One region of the Thiomonas sp. UBA7699 genome, then DNA from elsewhere that is predicted to be linked to it. Evidence: predicted binding sites of a transcription regulator. Region 1 holds the regulator's gene; each other region holds the start of a gene.

Evidence for each region. The regulator LexA, encoded in region 1, represses DNA repair genes until DNA is damaged. The targets are predictions, from matches to a motif close to ACTGTATNNNNATACAGT.
Region 2: a site for LexA is predicted at 4,442-4,459, ahead of recA (recombinase RecA). Genes of this name have one in related genera too.
Region 3: a site for LexA is predicted at 2,070-2,087, ahead of B3H47_RS04285 (Y-family DNA polymerase). Genes of this name have one in related genera too.

Annotation. Positions count from the first base shown of each region.
Region 1 is NZ_DLGH01000024.1:29,323-35,593, reverse strand. It holds gene polA (DNA polymerase I) at 1-130, opposite strand, end outside; gene B3H47_RS10700 (hypothetical protein) at 165-512, shown strand; gene B3H47_RS10695 (homoserine kinase) at 587-1,528, shown strand; gene B3H47_RS10690 (BPSS1780 family membrane protein) at 1,607-2,395, shown strand; gene B3H47_RS10685 (asparaginase) at 2,667-3,629, opposite strand; gene lexA (transcriptional repressor LexA) at 3,829-4,548, shown strand; gene B3H47_RS10675 (DedA family protein) at 4,599-5,243, opposite strand; gene mutL (DNA mismatch repair endonuclease MutL) at 5,481-6,271, shown strand, end outside.
Region 2 is NZ_DLGH01000019.1:25,678-31,948, reverse strand. It holds gene sucD (succinate--CoA ligase subunit alpha) at 11-907, opposite strand; gene sucC (ADP-forming succinate--CoA ligase subunit beta) at 936-2,099, opposite strand; gene B3H47_RS08365 (DUF2889 domain-containing protein) at 2,096-2,797, opposite strand; gene recX (recombination regulator RecX) at 2,859-3,323, opposite strand; gene recA (recombinase RecA) at 3,334-4,395, opposite strand; gene B3H47_RS08350 (OmpW/AlkL family protein) at 4,537-5,247, opposite strand; gene B3H47_RS08345 (SGNH/GDSL hydrolase family protein) at 5,265-6,271, opposite strand, start outside.
Region 3 is NZ_DLGH01000010.1:42,867-49,137, forward strand. It holds gene B3H47_RS04280 (LysR family transcriptional regulator) at 1-780, shown strand, start outside; gene B3H47_RS04285 (Y-family DNA polymerase) at 788-2,035, opposite strand; gene B3H47_RS04290 (hypothetical protein) at 2,150-2,650, opposite strand; gene B3H47_RS04295 (DMT family transporter) at 2,822-3,694, opposite strand; gene B3H47_RS04300 (methylated-DNA--[protein]-cysteine S-methyltransferase) at 3,734-4,195, opposite strand; gene B3H47_RS04305 (AlkA N-terminal domain-containing protein) at 4,192-5,655, opposite strand; gene B3H47_RS04310 (FAD-linked oxidase C-terminal domain-containing protein) at 5,863-6,271, shown strand, end outside.

The DNA.
Region 1 (6,271 bases):
AGAGCGCCCCGGTGGGCTGGCCTTCGGGCCCGCGCAGGTCGGGCATGGCGTGGAAGGCGCGGTAGAGATAGCTGGAACCATCCACCAGCAGCAGGGTGGGGGCGGAGTCGGATTGCACGTCTGAATTCATCCGCGCATTATCAATGCCGCCGTAAAATCGGCGCATGAACATGTTTCGCCACGCCCTTACCGTCTCCGCCCTTGGCCTGTTCACGCTGCTCGCCAGCGTGTATCCGGGACCAAGCGCCCTTGCGCAGTCCAAGCCTGCGGCGCCGCTGACAGATACCCAGCCCAAGCCCAAATTCCCTGAACCTCGGGTGCGCGAAAACGTCACCCAGGATCGTGCGGTGCGCATTCAGGAGCAGCAGGTGCGCGGCGCCACCACCTCGATTCAGGTGCAGCCTTTGCACGGCGGCGTGGCCTACAACGTGGTGCCGCCCTCAATCTCGTCCAGCACCGACCCGGCCCATATGGAAGGGCAGGCGCAGTGGAAGGTGTTCACCTTCAAATAAACCGACGGGCTGACCGTTCAACCTGCTCGCTCAACCTGCTTTTCCAGCCTGCCTTTTCTTTCCCCATCCCGTTCATGGCCGTTTTCACACCGCTCGACGCAGCAGAGGTCGACTCCTGGCTGGCCCGCTTCGATCTGGGCACACGCACGGACCTGCAAGGCATCGCCAGCGGGATCGAAAACACCAACTACTTCCTGAGCACCACGCGGGGCCGGTTCGTGCTCACCTTGTTCGAGCGCCTGCAGGCCGAGCAGTTGCCGTTCTACCTCGGGCTGATGCACCATCTGGCCGCGCATGGCATTCCCGTACCCGACCCCATACCCGACCGGCAGGGTCAGACCTTGCACACCCTCAAAGGCAAACCCGCCGCGCTGGTCACTCGCCTGCAAGGCCGCAGCCAGCTGCAGCCCGAGCCGGCGCACTGCGCGCAAGTGGGGCATTGGCTGGCACGCATGCATCTGGCCGCACGCGACTACGCGGGCACGCTACCCAATCTGCGCGGGCTCGCCTGGCAGACCCGCACCATCCCCGACATCCTGCCCTATCTCACCGCCGATCAACACGCTCTCATCAGCACTGAGCTTGCGCACCAGACTGAGGTCGCCGCATCGCCCGCTTATGCCGCGCTGCCGCGCAGCGCGGTTCACGCCGATCTGTTTCGCGACAACGTGCTGTTCGAGGGGGATACTCTCTCCGGCGTGTTCGACTTTTACTTCGCCGGGGTCGATACCTGGCTGTTCGATCTGGCCGTGGCGCTCAACGACTGGTGCATTCACCTGCAGACAGGCGAGTTTGACGCGGCCCGCTTTGACGCCTTGCTGAGCGCCTACCTCGCCGTACGCTCCATGAGCGATGCCGAACACCGCTTGCTGCCCGACGCCCTGCGCGCTGCCGCGCTGCGTTTTTGGACCTCGCGTCTGGCCGACTATCACCTGCCGCGCGACGCCCACTTGCTCACCCCCCACGACCCCACCCACTTCGAGCGCGTGCTGCGCCAGCGCATCGCGTCCGCCTGAGCCCGGGCCTGCCGATACCATGTCGGCTCCCTTCTTGGGCTCTTTTCTTCGGCTCTTCACCTTTCATCGTCTTTCGCCATGCAACTGCGTACCGTCTCTGCCCGCGAGGGCCTGCTCTGGGTGCAAAGCGGCTTTCGCCGTCTGGCGCTGCAGCCCTGGGCGGCGCTGTTGATGATCGTGGCCTATATCGTCGTCACCGGATTCGTCTCGGCGCTGCCCATCATCGGTCTGGTGTTTCCGCTGTTCGTGGTGCAGTTCGGCACCCTGGGCTTCATGCAAGCCAGCCGCCAGATCGCACAAAAGCAGCCGCTTTGGCCCACGGTGCTGCTCACCGGTTTTCGCAGCGGCCCGCAGGCGCTGCGCAGCATGGTGATGCTGGGCGTGCTCTACACCCTCGCCGTCATTCTGGTGCTTGGAGTCGGCAGCCTGTTCGACGGCGGCGCCATGCTGCGCCTGCTTCTGCTCGGTGACAAACCGCCGGCCAGCGCCATCGCCGACGGCAGCCTGCGCCTGGGCGCCATAGCCGCCACTCTGGCGTATATCCCCGTCTCGCTCGCCTTCTGGCTCGCCCCGCCACTGGTGGCCTGGCACGCCATGCCGCCGGTCAAGGCGCTGTTTTTCAGCTTCGTGCTGTGCGTGCGCAACATCAAGGCGTTTGCGCTCTATGCGGTGCAATGGTTGCTGCTCTTTCTCAGCCTGCCCACGCTCATCATGCTCGTCGCCAGCCTGCTCGGCGCCAGTGAAACCCTGGCCGCCATGCTCAGCATGCCCGTGGCCATCGCCATTTTCCTAGCCTACATTTTGTCGTTCTATGCCAGCTACGAATCGCTGGTCGGCGAAACCCAGGCCAGCACTCTTGCGCAGTAATGTCGGTGACAACCGCACACCTGACTACAGGGCGTTTTGCACAATTTTGTCTCTCATGCTCTCACGCACGAAGGCGCGCGCTGTAGGCATCCAAGCCCGGTATCCAAACCCGGTGCGGCGCAACCTTACCTTGGTCGATCAACCCTAAGTTCTCTGCAAAGCGGCTGAATCGCAGAGGGTGAGGAATCGCCCCCCGCTCTTTCGCCCCACCGGCCCAAGCTTTCTGCCCCCGGTGGGGATCAATTGGCCCCGCCGAGAGAACATTCTGGGTTCAACGCTCTGCTTGGTTCTGGGCGGCCAGTTCCAGCTGCAGCCGCACCCGCAGCTTCACCGCATTGAGGCCGTCATCGGCGCCGCCGCGTACCGGGCCGACGCGTGACGCCACCCTCACCCGCACGCCCTGTTGTTCGGCCCAGCGCAGCGCGGCCTCGAGTTCGCGGTGCACCGTGCCGCCCCCGGTGCCGGCCACGACCAGTCCGCCCAATCGGGGCTGAAGCGCCGTGCTCGAAATCAGGCAGCACACCAGCGCACTATCGCTGCCCGCCGCATTGGTAAGCAACTCCACCCGCGGCCAGCCCCCCGCAGCAGGTAGGGGAAACGGCGCCCCGGCCTCCGGCACGGGTTGTCGCCAAAGCCGCAAGGCCTCACCGTCCACTTCACCCAGCGGGCCGCGCTCGCCGGATGAAAACGCTTCCACCGCGTGCGTATTCGCCTTGGTCACGTCGCGAGCAGCATGCACCACGCCGTGCAACACACAGACCACGCCCAGCCCCCGCGCTGCCGGATGCACGGCCACCCGCACGGCATCGAGCAGGTTCTGCGGGCCGTCGGCGTTCAGCGCCGTGGCAGGACGCATGGCAGCAGTCAGGATCACCGGCTTGTCGGTATCCAGCACCAAACGCAGAAAGTAGGCGGTTTCTTCCAGCGTGTCGGTGCCGTGGGTGATGACGCAGGCCTGAATTTGCGGCTGCGCCAGCCAGTAGGCCACGCGTTCGGCCAACTGCGTCCAGACCGCGAAGGTCATGTCCTTACTGTCGAGATTGGCCACCTGGTCGGTGTGGATTTGCGCCAGGCGGCCGAGCGCCGGCACGCTTTGCAGCAACGCGTCGACCCCCAAAACCCCGGCGGTGTAACCCGGCAGACTGGGGTCGCCCGTCGCGGCGCCCGCGATCGTGCCCCCTGTTCCCAACACCACAATCTGCGGCAAGGCCGCGCGAGAAAAAGAATCGGTCATGTGTGAATCTCTTTGCAGAAAGACTGTTTTGATTTACAGTGCTGTGAAAATCATCAAGCTGGAAGCCTGATCAGGGCGTCTTCATGGCCAAAAGATGACATGGCTCGCATGGCGAACTCGTTCATCAGCCTTGCCCATCGGCCTCGCCCATCAAGCTGACTTATTGTGCAACTGCCGGAGCCCACGCATGCGCCGTCTCATCTCGAAACTCACCCCTCGCCAGCAGGAAATTCTCGATCTCATCACCGCCTCCGTGCGCGAACTGGGCTACCCGCCCACCCGGGCCGAAATCGCCGCAAAGCTGGGATTCCGCTCGGCCAATGCGGCAGAAGATCATTTGCAGGCGCTCGCGCGCAAGGGCGTGATCGAGCTCACGCCCGGAGCGTCGCGCGGCATTCGCATCACCGAATCGCAGCGCGCCTCGCCGTCGATGACAACGTCCGGGAAAACCTCCGGCGCCATGGGGGGGCGTGCGAGTGGGTTGCGTGCGGATCTCTCTCATGGGCTGCAACTCGCGCTGCCTGGCGCCGAGCAGCTCTGCCTGCCGCTGGTCGGTCGCGTCGCTGCGGGGCATCCCATCCTCGCGCAAGAGCATATCGAGCAGACGCTCAACGTCGATCCCGGCGCCTTCTCGGTGCGCCCTGACTATCTGCTCAAGGTTCGCGGCATGAGCATGCGCGATGCCGGCATTCTCGACGGCGACATGCTGGCCGTCAAAAGCAGCCAGACGGCGCAAAGCGGACAGATCGTGGTGGCCCGCATCGGCGACGAGGTCACGGTCAAGCGCCTTCGCCTGCAAGCCGATCACATCGAGCTTCTACCGGCCAACCCCGAGTTCGCCCCCATCCGCGTCGATGCCAGCCAGCCCTTCGCCATTGAGGGACTCGCCGTCGGCCTGCTGCGCGGCTCGCTGCAATGAAGTTCACAGCGCGCACAACTAGCAGCAGGCGTTTGCGTCAGACCGCCGCTTCAGACCGCCGACACCTGCCGACGTGATTTCCACCAACCCCACACCGCGGGTAGCAGCGACAGCACGATGATGGCAATGGTCATGACACCCAAATTGTGTTTGATCCACGGAATGTTGCCGAACAGATAACCCGCCATGACCAGCAGCCCCGTCCAGAGTGTGGCGCCCAGCATGTTGTAGGCCAGAAACTTGCCATACGACATCTCGGCCACGCCCGCCACAAACGGGGCGAAGGTTCGAATGAAGGGCATGAACCGCGCGGCCACGATGGTGATGCCGCCATATTTTTCGTAAAAGGCGTGCGCCTTTTCAAAGGCGCGCCGGTTGAACCAGCGTGAGTCCGGCCACGAAAAAACCTTATGGCCGATGGCCTTGCCGATCTGGTAGTTCAGGCTGTCGCCCAGCACGGCGCCTAGCCAGAGCACGGCGATCACCCCCGGCAGGCTGAGCGCCCCGGTGGCCGCAAACGCACCCACCACGAACAACATCGAGTCGCCCGGCAGAAACGGCATGATCACCAGCCCGGTTTCGACGAACACAATGCCGAAGAGCAGCCCGTACACCCAGGGGCCGTACGCCGCGATGAACTGCGCCAGATGCACGTCGAAGTGCAGAATGAGGTCGATGAGAGCGTGGGGATCCATGCGGTTTGGGCTGAAAGCCGGAAGAGAGCCTATGAAAGGCCGAAGACGCAGATGCTGCGCCGGAAAACTGAGCCGGGGCTGAGCGCCACCGAGCGCTATGGGCCTATGCACAGCCTGAAAAGTATACTGAGCCAACTTGTCGTTTCTCCTCTCGTTGATCCCGTCTCCAAGCCCCTCAACGAGGGGACGGTCGCCGCCACGCTGCGGCCTCGCCACCCTTTCCGTATCCCTGCCTTGCTGCAACCCCAACGCCCGATTCGTCCGCTGCCGGACGTGCTCATCAGCCAGATTGCCGCCGGCGAAGTTATCGAACGCCCGGCTTCGGCCCTGCGCGAACTGCTCGACAACGCCATCGATTCGGGCGCCAGCGCTCTCACCGTGCGCCTCGAACAGGGTGGGCTGGGCAGCGTGCAGGTCGAAGATGATGGTTGCGGCATTCCGGCCGAAGAGTTGCCCCTGGCGCTGCTGCGCCACGCCACCAGCAAAATCGCCGATCTCGACGAATTGCACCACGCCGCGCATCTCGGCTTCCGCGGCGAGGCGCTCGCAGCCATGGCCGCCGTGGCCGAAATCGAGATCATCAGCCGCCGCGCCGGGGCCGATGGGGCGCGCATTCACGCCAGCGCAGGTCAGGTCTCCGCGGTGCAACCCACAGCGGCGCAACAGGGCACGCGAGTGACCTTGCGGCAGTTGTTTTTCAACCTGCCGGCGCGCCGCAAATTTCTCAAATCGCCGCAAACGGAATATGCCTGGTGCGCCGACGTGTTCAAGCGCGCCGCCATCGCCCATCCCCAGATCGCCCTGCGGCTTTGGCATGACGGGCAACTCAAGCTGCAATTCGAGCGCGACCCTTCGCCGCACGGGCTCGACCGTCTCGCCGCCGTGCTGGGAGAGGCCTTCACCGCGCACGCCCTGCCGGTCTCCGCCCAGATCGGTCCGCTCGCCGTACGCGGGCTGATCTGCGAGCCCACCGCGGCTCGCGCCCGTGCCGATGTGCAGCACATCATCGTCAACAACCGCTGGGTGCG
Region 2 (6,271 bases), on a different contig from region 1:
TTCGCATGGATCAGCGCAGGACTTGCTTGAGAAGTTTGCCCATTTCAGACGGATTGCGCGTCACGGTAAAGCCACATTCCTCCATGATGGCGAGCTTGGCATCGGCCGTGTCGGCCCCGCCGGAGATCAGCGCCCCGGCATGGCCCATGCGCTTGCCCGGAGGCGCGGTGACGCCCGCGATGAAACCGACCACCGGTTTTTTCATGTGGGCTTTGCACCAGCGCGCGGCCTCGGCTTCGTCAGAGCCGCCGATCTCGCCGATCATGATGACCGCATCGGTATCGGGGTCGTCGTTGAACGCCCGCATGATGTCGATGTGCTTGAGACCGTTGATCGGGTCGCCACCGATGCCCACCGCGCTGCTCTGGCCCAGCCCGAGTTCGGTGACCTGCGCCACCGCCTCGTAAGTGAGCGTGCCCGAGCGCGAGACGATGCCGATGCGACCCTTGCGGTGAATGTGTCCGGGCATGATGCCGATCTTGATTTCATCGGGCGTGATCAGACCGGGACAGTTCGGCCCGAGCAACAGGGTTTTCTTGCCACCGGACGCCTCCTTGGCCTTCATGCGGTTGCGCACCAGCAACATGTCCTTCACGGGAATGCCCTCGGTGATGCAGATCGCCAGATCGAGGTCGGCTTCCACAGCCTCCCATATGGCGGCAGCCGCGCCTGCCGGGGGCACATAGATGACGGAAACCGTGGCGCCCGTAGCCGCCCTGGCGTCGGCCACGGTGCCGTAAATGGGAATGCCCTCGAAGTCTTCGCCGGCCTTTTTGGGGTTGACGCCAGCGACGAAGCAGTTCTTGCCATTGGCATAGTCGCGGCACATGCGGGTATGAAACTGCCCTGTTTTGCCGGTGATGCCCTGGGTGATGACCTTGGTGTCTTGATTGATCAGGATAGCCATGTTGTCCTCTTGTTCTGTGGGGTGCGGCTCAGGCCTGCGCGGCATGAACGGCGGCTTGCGCCGCCTCGCCCATGGTGTTGGCGCTGATGATGGGCAGGCCGGAGTCGGCCAGCATCTTGCGCCCGATCTCTTCGTTGGTGCCCTTCATGCGCACCACCAGGGGCACGCTCAGGCCCACCGTGCGCGAGGCGGCAATGACGCCCTCGGCAATGGTGTCGCAGCGCATGATGCCGCCGAAGATGTTGACCAGGATCGCCTTGACATAGGGGTTGTGCAGCATGATCTTGAACGCCTCGGTCACCTTTTCGGTGGTGGCGCCGCCGCCCACATCGAGAAAGTTGGCGGGCGAGCCGCCGAACAGCTTGATGGTGTCCATCGTCGCCATCGCCAGCCCGGCGCCGTTGACCAGGCAGCCGATATTGCCGTCGAGCTGGATGTAGGCGAGGTCGAATTTGTGCGCCTGCACCTCGGCCGGGTCTTCCTCATCGAGATCGCGCAGCGCCTCGATTTCGGGGTGACGGAACAGGGCGTTGTCGTCGATGTTGAACTTGGCATCGAGCGCTTTTATCCTACCGTTTCCTTCCAGAATCAGCGGGTTGATTTCCACCAGCGAGGCGTCGGTGTCCATATAGCACTGGTAGAGCTTCTTGAACACGTCGATCGCCTGGGCCTGCGAGGCGAGCGGAATGCCGATGCCCGCGGCCAGTTCCAGCCCCTGTGCCTCTTGCAGGCCAACCAGCGGATCGACGAACACCTTGAGAATTTTCTCCGGCGTCTTGGCAGCGACCTCTTCAATGTCCATGCCGCCTTCGCTCGACGCCATGACGGCCACTTTTTGCGTGGCACGGTCGGTGAGCACGGCGACGTAATACTCTTTTTGAATGTCGGCGCCCTCCTCGATCAGCAGCCGTCGCACTTTCTGCCCCGCAGGGCCGGTTTGATGGGTGACGAGCTGCATCCCCAGGATTTGCAGGGATAGTTGCCGGACTTCGTCCAGCGTTCGCGCCAGCTTGACGCCACCGCCCTTGCCCCGCCCGCCAGCGTGAATCTGCGCCTTCACCACCCAGACCGGGCCGCCCAATTCCTGCGCTGCGGCGACGGCCTCATCGACGGAAAACGCGGGCTTGCCGCGCGGAACCGGCACACCGTGTACTCTTAATAGTTGCTTGGCCTGATATTCATGAATTTTCATGGCGTCTCGTCCTCGACTTGTGGTGCAGGCATTGTGCCTTCGGTGCGTTGCTGCGCAGTTTGCTGCGCCCAACGGGGATAAAACTCGGCGACTGCTGGACTGTCCAGCCGCAGGGCGTGGCAGCGGTTGAGCTGAAAAGGCATACCGGCGGCACGCTCCGTGTCTAAACGCCCCCTGGGTCGGCTCGCCGACCCGCCCCCCGAGGGGATCAAGAAAGCTTGGGGCGGCCCTGCGCTTTCTTGAGGCTCCGGCAAGGTAATCGTCGCCAGCCCGGCCAACCCTTGAATGGCTGCGGTCGGCAGCACTTGCGTCAATTCGGTGAGATGGGTGCAGCCCAGCACGCCGCCCAGGCGCTCGCGCACAGCGGAACGAAATCCGCGCAGCAGATTGAGGCCGATCAGCCGCCGGTAGGCGTCATCGTGATCGCCGCAGGTGTCGTAAGGGCTGAACAGAGTGTGCGAGCGGGCATCGACGATGTCGAGCGCGTCGTCGATGGTGACGATGAGTAACATGTCATGCACCGGAATGCCCGCCGGGCGGATCCGTTCGGACAGGGTGAGATCGCGCGTTTTCACGTCCCGCAATTCGGCCTGCAGATCCCACAAGCCATCCTCTCGCGCATAGACCTCGATACTGAGACTGCGGCGGTGAACCAGACGGCGATTGGGCGAAGACGGGGCGGCAGGAGTGTCGCGCATGGTGGATCAATTTTTGATGAAGCGCAAGAATCAGTGTAGCAGCCTGCTGCGGCGCAGCAAGTCAGTCGACGTCTTCCGTGCCCTCGCCGCGCAAAACCGCGCGGACGGCGTCCCCGCTGAAGCCACGTTGAGTCAAAAAACGAGCCTGTTTGGCCCGCTCGGCAGCGTCTTGCGGAAGCGCCTGGAATTTTCGCGCCCAAGCGGCTTGGGCGCGAGTCAGTTCGCTGTCTTTCAGGGACTGACGCAGATTTGCCGTGGCATCGGACGATAGGCCGTGCGCGTCGAGTTCTTGTGCGATGCGCAAATTGCCGTAGCGCTGCTGCCGCCGATGAATGAGCGACTGGGCAAAACGCTCACTGCTGAGCAGACCCGCCTGCTCCAGACTGGCGAGCAGGGCCTCGACCTCTTCGGGCGCCTCGCAATAGCGCAGCAGCTTGCGCCGCAGTTCCAACGGGCTGTGCTCCCGTTGCGAGAGATAGCGCACGGCCCGCGCTCGCAAAGAAGGCTGGGCGCGAGGCAGACTCATGGCAACGGACTCAGTCTTGCTCTTCCTCGGACATATCGGCCGTCATCAGCGCATTGGCCTCAGGCACGCCGAGGCTGGCGCGGACCTTGTTTTCGATCTCGCGGGCGATGTCGGGATTTGACTTGAGAAATTCGCGCGCGTTGTCCTTGCCCTGGCCGATTTTCTCGCCGTTGTAGGCATACCAGGAGCCGGACTTCTCCACCAGTTTGGCCAGCACCCCCAGGTCAACGATTTCGCCTTCACGCGAAATACCTTCGCCATAGAGGATGTCGAACTCCGCCTGTTTGAACGGCGGCGCCACCTTGTTCTTCACCACCTTCACCCGGGTTTCAGAGCCGACGACTTCTTCGCCCTTCTTGATGGCGCCGATGCGACGGATGTCTAGGCGCACCGAGGAGTAGAACTTGAGCGCGTTGCCGCCGGTCGTCGTTTCGGGATTGCCGAACATCACACCGATTTTCATGCGGATCTGGTTGATGAAAATGACCAGGCAGTTGGTGCGCTTGATGTTGGCGGTGAGCTTGCGTAGCGCCTGGCTCATCAGCCGGGCCTGCAGACCCGGCAGCGAATCGCCCATCTCGCCCTCGATTTCGGCCTTGGGCGTGAGCGCAGCCACCGAGTCGATCACGATCATGTCCACCGAGCCGGAGCGCACCAGCGCGTCGACGATTTCAAGCGCCTGCTCGCCGGTATCGGGCTGGGAAATCAGCAAATCGGGTAGTTGCACCCCGAGTTTGGAGGCGTATTGCACGTCGAGCGCATGCTCGGCATCGATGAAGGCGCAAGTGCCGCCGAGCTTCTGCATTTCGGCAATGACCTGCAGGGTGAGCGTGGTCTTGCCCGAGGACTCTGGCCCGTAGATTTCCACCACCCGGCCGCGCGGCAAGCCGCCTACGCCCAGGGCGATGTCCAGGCCCAGCGAGCCGGTGGACACCACCTGAATGTCGCGCTGCGCCTCGCCATCATCCATGCGCATGATGGTGCCCTTGCCGAACTGCTTTTCAATCTGCGACAGCGCGGCGGCAAGCGCCTTGGCTTTTTCTGGATTCACTGCGGATTTCCCCTGTTCCATGGCATGGTCCTCAAGTCTGAATAGCACTGCGCCGCAATGTAGCACAGCTGTATATAAAGACAGATTTTTTCTGCTTCCGGCGCCCCAAAAAAAGAGGGCCGAAGCCCCCCTCTTTCCAAAACTTGCAGCGTGAGCAAGCTTTTAAAAACTATAGCCCACTGCCAAGGTGTAGACCACCGGATTGAACTTGATGTTCGTCGACGCCTGGCTGGTGATGACCGAGCGATCCCGCGTGTATGAGGTGGAGGTCAGCGTGCTGCGCACATCCGAATAAGCAACGGTACTCACCAACGACCAACGCGAATTGAAGCGATAGATCAGACCAATGTGGGCGGCCCAGGTCAAATCGCTCGATAGATGGATATCGGTTGGCCCTTGCGCATGCTCAAGCGGCGGCAATGCCTTGGTGTTACGAAACCACGTGTAGTTGACGCCCAAGCCGACGAAGGGGTCCCACTTCGCCTCTTTTCCTCGAATGTGGAAGTTGATGAAGGCCGTTGGCGAGTACACATCCACATCGGTCACACCAACGCCACTGAGCGTGCGCCAGCCGCTGCCCTCTGCATAGGTGCGCACCGTGGGCGGATAACCCAGCGCCAGCTCGAAACTCCACGGCCCGGGTAGGTTGCGCACGTACCCTAAACCGAGAGTCGTGGCATTGCCCTCCGCCAAATTGAGATTGGGCGGGGTGTTGTAGCCGCTCAAATTCGGCTGGCTAGGATGGTTATTGAGATAGGCAGCGCCGACATAGATGATATTTTTCGGAAAATCATCGGCATGCGCGGTGGGCAGAAGAGCGAAGCTGGCGGCGGAAAAAATGCTGCCCAGTACAGTGCGTTGTAAGGCATTCATTGCTCGTCTCCTCGTTGTCATTGCGAAATCCAGCCAAAACCCTTCATCGCCTGCAATGTTGTGCTAGCAATGATTTTGTAACCAGCGGGTGTGGGGTGAACGGTATCGGCAAACAGCCATGTGCCCAAATTCGCCGCACTGGCGCCGGCGGCAGCATACGGGGTGTTGACGTTGCACAACAGAGAGCTCGTGGTCGCCGGGTTACACCAAGGGGTAGTCACGTTGGTGAAACCGAATTGCGCCGGATTGGTGACCTCCTGGTTGAGCAGGCTGTAGCCATCGAGCACCTTGACCGGCTGCCCCTGTAGATCGTTCAACAAACGCTGATTGAACACCTGCACCAAATTGGAAAGCAGATAGCAAGGCGCTCCCGTGTTGGTGTTGTCGCACACATAACCGGCAGGAGGCGTTTGCGGCGGCGTCAGACCGGTGTAGGGCAAACCGCGTCCGAATGGCGTCTGCGATGAGTCCGGCAAGGTGTAGACCATCACATACTTCGCCCCTTTGCTGGTGATGAGCTTGATTTGAGCAGCCAGTTCATCGGCCGCGGTCGCGACGGTGTTCTGCGCGTTACTGACTGCAGAAGTGGTTGCGGATTGCTGCGCCTGCGCTTGGATTTGCGCAATCTGCGCCTGCGTCAGATTGGGGTTTTGCTGCAGGGCGCTTGTGACTGCCTGCGTGACGGCTTGCGTCACTGTGGCGCTTACCGTACCCAGAGCCGTAAAAATGTCGTTATTGCCCGCCAGCACGGTGACCAACTGATTGCTGTTGAAACTGCCATTGAACTGCGCGAGATAATTTTGCACTTGTGCGGTGACCGGCAGGGTCAAAGCCCCGCCGCTGTGGCCGATGCCATTCGCGTTGCTCACCATGGAACCGCCCTGAGCAAAATTGGTGCAAGTGGCTTGCCCGGAAGAAGGCGGCGCGCTGAAAGCACAGAACGTAGGCGTCGAGGTCGGCCCGGTCGCTCCGAGATACATCACGCCGGAGGGGGTGCCATAGCCAATCACATTAGGCGTCAAAC
Region 3 (6,271 bases), on a different contig from region 1:
GAGCAAATCGGTAAGAAAGTCTTTCTCACCGAGGCCGGAGAGCACCTCTACGCCACCTGTGGCGACTGGCTGGAAACGTGGGGCCGGTTTGAGCAAACCATTGCCGACATGAAGGGGGTGAAAAAAGGTCGACTCCGAATCGCCTCCGTCACCACGACCAAATACTTCATGCCCCGCTTGCTCGGCCCCTTCTGCGCGCAATATCCCGGCATCGACATTGCGCTGGAAGTGATCAACCGAGATCGTCTGCTTGAGCGCCTTGCACGCAACCAAGACGACATTTACGTCATGGGCGTCCCGCCCGATGGGATGAACATCGAGTGCGAGCCTTTTCTCGAAAACTCGCTCGTCGTCTTGGCGCCCTCGTCACACCGGCTGACGACGTTGGGGCGCACCGTTCGTTTTGCCGAACTGGCGCAAGAGCACTTTCTCGTTCGAGAGCGGGGCTCTGGAACGCGTTTGACGATGGAGCGACTCTTCGAAGAGCATGGCGTGCGCCCGAACATTCGCATGGAATTGGGGAGCAACGAGGCCATCAAACAAGCGGTGGCCGGCGGCCTGGGCCTTGCCATCCTCTCGGACAGTACGATCGGCGAGGATCATTTGAACCATCAGGTTTGCGTCCTCGACGTTGAAGGTTTTCCTATTCGACGCTCTTGGTACCTGGTCAGATCGAAAGAAAAGCGCGTCTCCGTGGTGGCCGCCACTTTTCTCGAATTTCTGAAATCCCATGTCAACCTGCTGGGCCATCCGGCGAAAGAGGTTCAGCAAGCGGTCTGATCACGATTTACCCCTCCGTTTCGAGATCGGGGATGTGGTTGAACGCGATGCGCATGGGGGCTTCCTCCCGCCCCTGGTAGCCGCTGCCGCAATAGATGGTGTGGCGGCCGTAGCGCACGTTGAGGGCATCGACCGCGCTCCACAGCGCGGCCTGCTCCGCAGCCGAGCCGGGCACATCGCCCTCGAACAGGCTGGCGCTGGTCTGCCCGGGCTGGCGCAGATCGTGCAGCAGCATGGCCACCTTCATCGGCGCCCAGCCCGCAGGCACCATGCCGGGCCACAGCTCGCGCAGGGTGTGCAGCAGGGCGCGGGTGTCGGCCGTCGGCGCGAAGCGGGCGCCGCGCTCGGGACGCAGACGCTCGCCGTGCCGACGGGTGAGCTTGAGCATCACGGTCATAGCGCCGGCCAGCAGGTGCTCGCGGCGCAGGCGCATCGCGGCTTTTTGCGTGAGGCGGTCGAGCACGGCCAGCGCGCCCTCGGCGCTGCGCATCTCCGGCGGCAGCACATGCGAATGGCCGAGCGAACGCCGCGGATTGGCGGCCTGCACACCAGACGCCAGCCCGTGCAGCCGGTCGTAAAACGCCTCGCCCGCCATGCCGCCCCACACCACGCGAAGTTGCTCGCGCCGCGCCCGCCAGAGCTGCTCCACGCTGTGGATGCCCTGCGCCTGCAGCCGCGCGAGCATGCGCACATTGATGCCGGTGAGATCGGTGAGCTGCATGCGCAGCAGCGGGCCGGGCAGATCGCTCGCGTCGATCACCACCAGACCGTCGGGCTTTTGCAGATTGGACGCCTGCTTGGCGAGAAACACATTGGGCGCGATGCCCACCGAGACACGCAGGCACTCGCCCAGCGCCTCGCGCAGCGCGGCCTTGAGGCGCAGCGCCAGTTGCGTGGCGCGCTCGCGGCTGGTCCAGCCCATCGGCAGGCTGCAGGCCATCTCATCGATGGACAGCACTTGCTCCACCGGCGCGATGGTGTCCACCACCGCCACAGCGCGGTGGTGAATCTGCACATACTCGGCATGCCGCGCCACCACGAATACGATGCCCGGGCACAACCGGCGCGCCTCGGCCACCTGCGTGCCCGTCTTCACACCAAACGCCTTGGCCTCGTAGCTGGCAGCGATGCAGCAGGTGGTGTCGGCCAGCATCGGCACCACGCCCACCGGCCGCCCGCGCAACTCAGGGCAAAGCTGCTGCTCCACCGAGGCGAAGTAGGAATTGAAATCGACCAGCAGGCAACGCAGTGTCATGGCAGCCCGCGCCGCTTGCACGGCGCGCCGGAATACTGTTTTTACACACAGTATTTCATGCTGTCATGACGCTGGCAAGTGGCCCGCTGCAAGCGGCGCTGCCGCGCGGGGGTTTTACGCCTGCCAGCGCTGCGCCGGATGCGCGGCCGGAGCCGCCGGGTGCTGCTGTGGCGGTTGCGCTTGCGGGGTTTGCAGCGGCGTCAACAGCACCATCGTGGGCAGCACCGGCGGCATCGGCCACGGCGACTGCGGCAACAGCACACGCAGGGTGGACATCGGCCCGAACACCGCGTTCATCTGCGCATTCATCTGCGCGTCCACCCGCTCGATCAGCTGCTGCATCGGCGCAAACTGCGCGTGCATCTGCCGCAGCGCCCAGGCAGGGGCGGCTGCGCCCGAGCTTTGCTCGATCACCACCCGCGCATGGCCCTGCGGGCTTTGCCAAGTCCAGGTCTTGACCTGCACCGGGCCTGCGGCCGTGTGCATGACCTCCACCGTCTGGTGCATGGGCATGTCATGCCCGTCGTAACGCACCGCAAGCGGCTGCGCTGCCAAGGCCAGCGCGGGCAGGGTCATCGCCAGCGCTGCGACCAGGATTTTGGATTGAATCTTCATGATCGAACTCCTATCTCAAACTGAATCCAACGCCGCAGCGCATGGATGTCGCCGCGGCGATTTTTTCGTTCTTTTCCAGCGATCGGAGTTCCTGAAGCGAAGCTGAAGGTCGCCTGCACAGGCCGTCGTCCTAAGCGCCTGCACGGCCTCAAACCGCCGGGGATGGACGGCCTACGCCCGCAGGCCCACCAACCGCTTCCACTGTCCGCTCGCCAGCGCGGTGCCCGCCAGGATGATCGCGCAGCCCGCCAGCATGGCGCCGGTGACGGCTTCCTGCAGAAACAGCGCGCCCCAGAGCATGCCGAACACCGGAATGAGGAAGGTGACCGAGGCGGCGTAAGCCGCGCCGACCTGCGCCACGAGGCGGAAATACACCACATAAGCCAGCCCGGTGCACAGCACGCCCAGCGCCACCACGGCGGCCCAGATGTCGCCCTGCACCGCGTGCGCAGGCCAGGTGAATGCAGCGGGCAGAGCGAGCAGCACCATGGCCGTGAGCTGGCTGCCGAACGCGGTGAGCGCCGGATCGACCCCGGCCAGATGGCGGCGGGCGTAATGCACGGCAAAGCCATAGGACACAGGCGCCAGCAGCACCGCAGCAACAGCCCACGGCGCAGCCCCCTGCGAGAGGCCGGGCTGATCGCCCACCAGCACGACCACGCCGAGCAGGCCGACGCCCAGCCCGACGATCTGCGCCCGGCCGATCGGCGCGCCGAACAGCGTCGCCCCCAACATCGCCGCCCACAGCGGGGTGGTGGCATTCAGTATGGCCTCGAAGCCCGCGCCCAAGTGCAGCGCACCCACGGCGAACAGGGTGAACGGCAACGCAGAGTTGGTCACCCCGACGACCAGCAGCGGCCAGAGTTTGTGGCGAAACTGGGCGCGCGCCGCGGCGGTTCGCAGCACCGGCAGCAGCACCAGCGAGGCGATGCCCACGCGCAGCGCGATAAGCGGCAGCGGCCCGAACTCGGGCACGGCGATGCGCAGAAAAAGAAAAGAAGCGCCCCAGATGGCGGCGAGCAAAAACAGTTCGATGAAAGGCATGGGCGTGATCCGGATGATGCGCAGCGCTGGTCGTCATGCTCAGGCGGCGCGTTCGAGATCGAGCAGCGCCTGCTTGCGCGGCAGGCCGGCAGCGTAGCCGGTCGAGCTGCCGTCATGGCCGATGATGCGGTGGCAGGGCACGATGATGAGCAGCGGGTTGCGCCCCACTGCCGCACCCACGGCGCGCGCATGGCTGGCGGGCAGGCCCAGCCGCTGCGCGAGCAGCGCATAGCTGATCGTCTGTCCGTAGGGTACGGTCTGCAGCGCCCGCCAGACCGCCTGCTGGAACGGCGTGCCCTGGGGCCGCAAGGGCAGATCGAAGGTGATGGCGTCGCCGCTGAAATAGGCTTGAAGTTGCTCGCGGGCGCGCTGCAGCAGAGGTGTGTCGGCGGCGGTTGGAGGCTTTGCGTCGTCGAGAAAACTCAGGGCAGTGAGCCCATCTTCCACGGCGGTGAGTTGCAACGCGCCCAGCGGGCTGTCCATGACCAAGACGGCTTTCACGATGTTTCTCCTTCAGTCGCGCGGCGCCACAGATGCACCGCGGCATAGCCCCGCCACGGCGCCCAGCGCGCGGCATGGGCCAGCATGTCGGCCGGACGGGCCAGGCCGAGTTGTTTGCGCAACACCAAATCGCCGGCGGGAAAGGCATTCGGCCAGCCCAGACCGCGCAGCGCAATCACCTGCGCCGTCCAGTCGCCGATGCCGGGCAGAGCCTGCAGCGCCGCAAGCGTGGGCTCGACCGGGGCGAGCGGCTGCAGCGCCACGCGTCCCTCGGTCACGGCCAGCGCCAGCGCGTGCAGGCTGAGGGCGCGGGCGCCGGTCAGGCCGCAGGCGCGCAGCGCCTCGGGGGTGCAGGCGGCGAGCGTGGCCGCGTCGGGCAAGGTGCGGCGCAGACCGTCGGGCGCATCGGGCGCATCGGGCACGGAGGTGCCGTGACGCTGCGCCAGGCGGCCAAGAATGAGGCGCGCCTGCGGCAGGCCGATCTGCTGGCCGACCACGGCGCGCATGGCGATCTCGAACCCGTCGAAGGCGCCGGGAATGCGCAGGCCGGGCGCCTCGGCGGCGAATTCGGGCAGATGGGCGTCGATCAGATCGGGGCGGGCATCGAGGTCGAACAAGCGCCGCACACCGCCCACGATGCGGCCGATGTGCCGCGCCAGCCGCGGCGGCAGGGTGAGGCGCAGGCTGTGGCGCTCAGGGTCATGGTTCACCGCGATCCAGCCGGTAACCGGCGGCGCCCCCGGCTCGGCGGCGAACGCCACCGCGCGGCCGTAGCCATCGGCGGTGACGCGCTCCACACCGTCCACCGCGCGACGCGCCAGAAAGTCGATCATCTGCCTCCAGGCGTAGGGGGGCCGGTAGGCGAGCGACACGGTGAGCCGGTCTTCCTGCCCGCAGGCCCCGCCCGTGCGCCGCAGGCTCAGCGGCGTCAACCCATAGCGGGTGCGAAACAGATGGTTGAACCGCCGCACGCTGCCAAAGCCTGCCGCGCCAGCCACCGCCGCCATCGGCAGCGTTGTGTCCGTGAGCAGACCCTTGGCCAGCAGCAGCCGCTGCGTCTGCGCATACGCCACAGGCGAGACGCCGAACTCCGCCTCGAAGATGCGCCGCAAATGCCGCGGCGTGACGCCCACGCGCCGGGCCACGGCGCTCAATCCGGCGGGATTGGTCAGCCCCTGGTTGATCAGCGCAGCGGCAGCGCGGGCCAACTGGCCCGAGAGGTCGAGCACGCCGTGCCCCGGCGCCAGTTCGGGACGGCAACGCAGACAAGGCCGATAGCCCGCCTGCTCGGCCGCCGCCGCGCTGGAATAGAAGCTGCAATTGCGTTTGAGCGGCGTGCGCACCGCACACACCGGCCGACAATACACCCCGGTGGACGACACGCCGACGTAAAACCAGCCGTCGAAGCGGCGGTCGCGGGTGAGCAGCGCGCTGTAGCAGGTGTCGGGATCGAGTTGCATGCCCTCACTCTAGTCGCACAGCGCAACGAAGTCTGGCCGAAAACGGACATCAGTCTGCCTCGCCGTTGTACACCGCGCCCTGACTTTTGCGCAACACAGCTTTGCCTTCGACAAATCGCAAAAAGCCGGGTTACTCCTGCCCCGCTGCAGCGCAGCAAACGGGATAATCTGCCAGTAAAACCAATATATTTTTCCGGAAGACTCGCTATGAATGCCCCCCTCCAACCTGACCTGGCCGCGCGCGCGGCGCGGCAGGCCGAAGTGGTCGCCGCGCTTGGTGCGGTGGCGCCGCCGCACATCCTGCTCTGGCAGCCAGAGGAGGTCACGCCCTACGAGTGCGACGGCCTTTCGGCCTATCGGCGCAAACCGCTGGTCGTCGTGCTGCCGGAAACCGAAGCGCAGGTGGCGGCGGTGCTCAAGGCCTGCCACAAGCTGAACGTGCCGGTGGTGGCGCGGGGCGCGGGAACCGGCCTTTCGGGCGGGGCGCTGCCCAATGAAGACGGGGTGCTGTTGGCGCTGGCGCGGTTCAACCGCATCAAGCGCATCGACCCCATCGCCCGCACCGCCACGGTGGAATGCGGGGTGCGCAACCTGGCGATTTCGGAGGCCGCAGCGC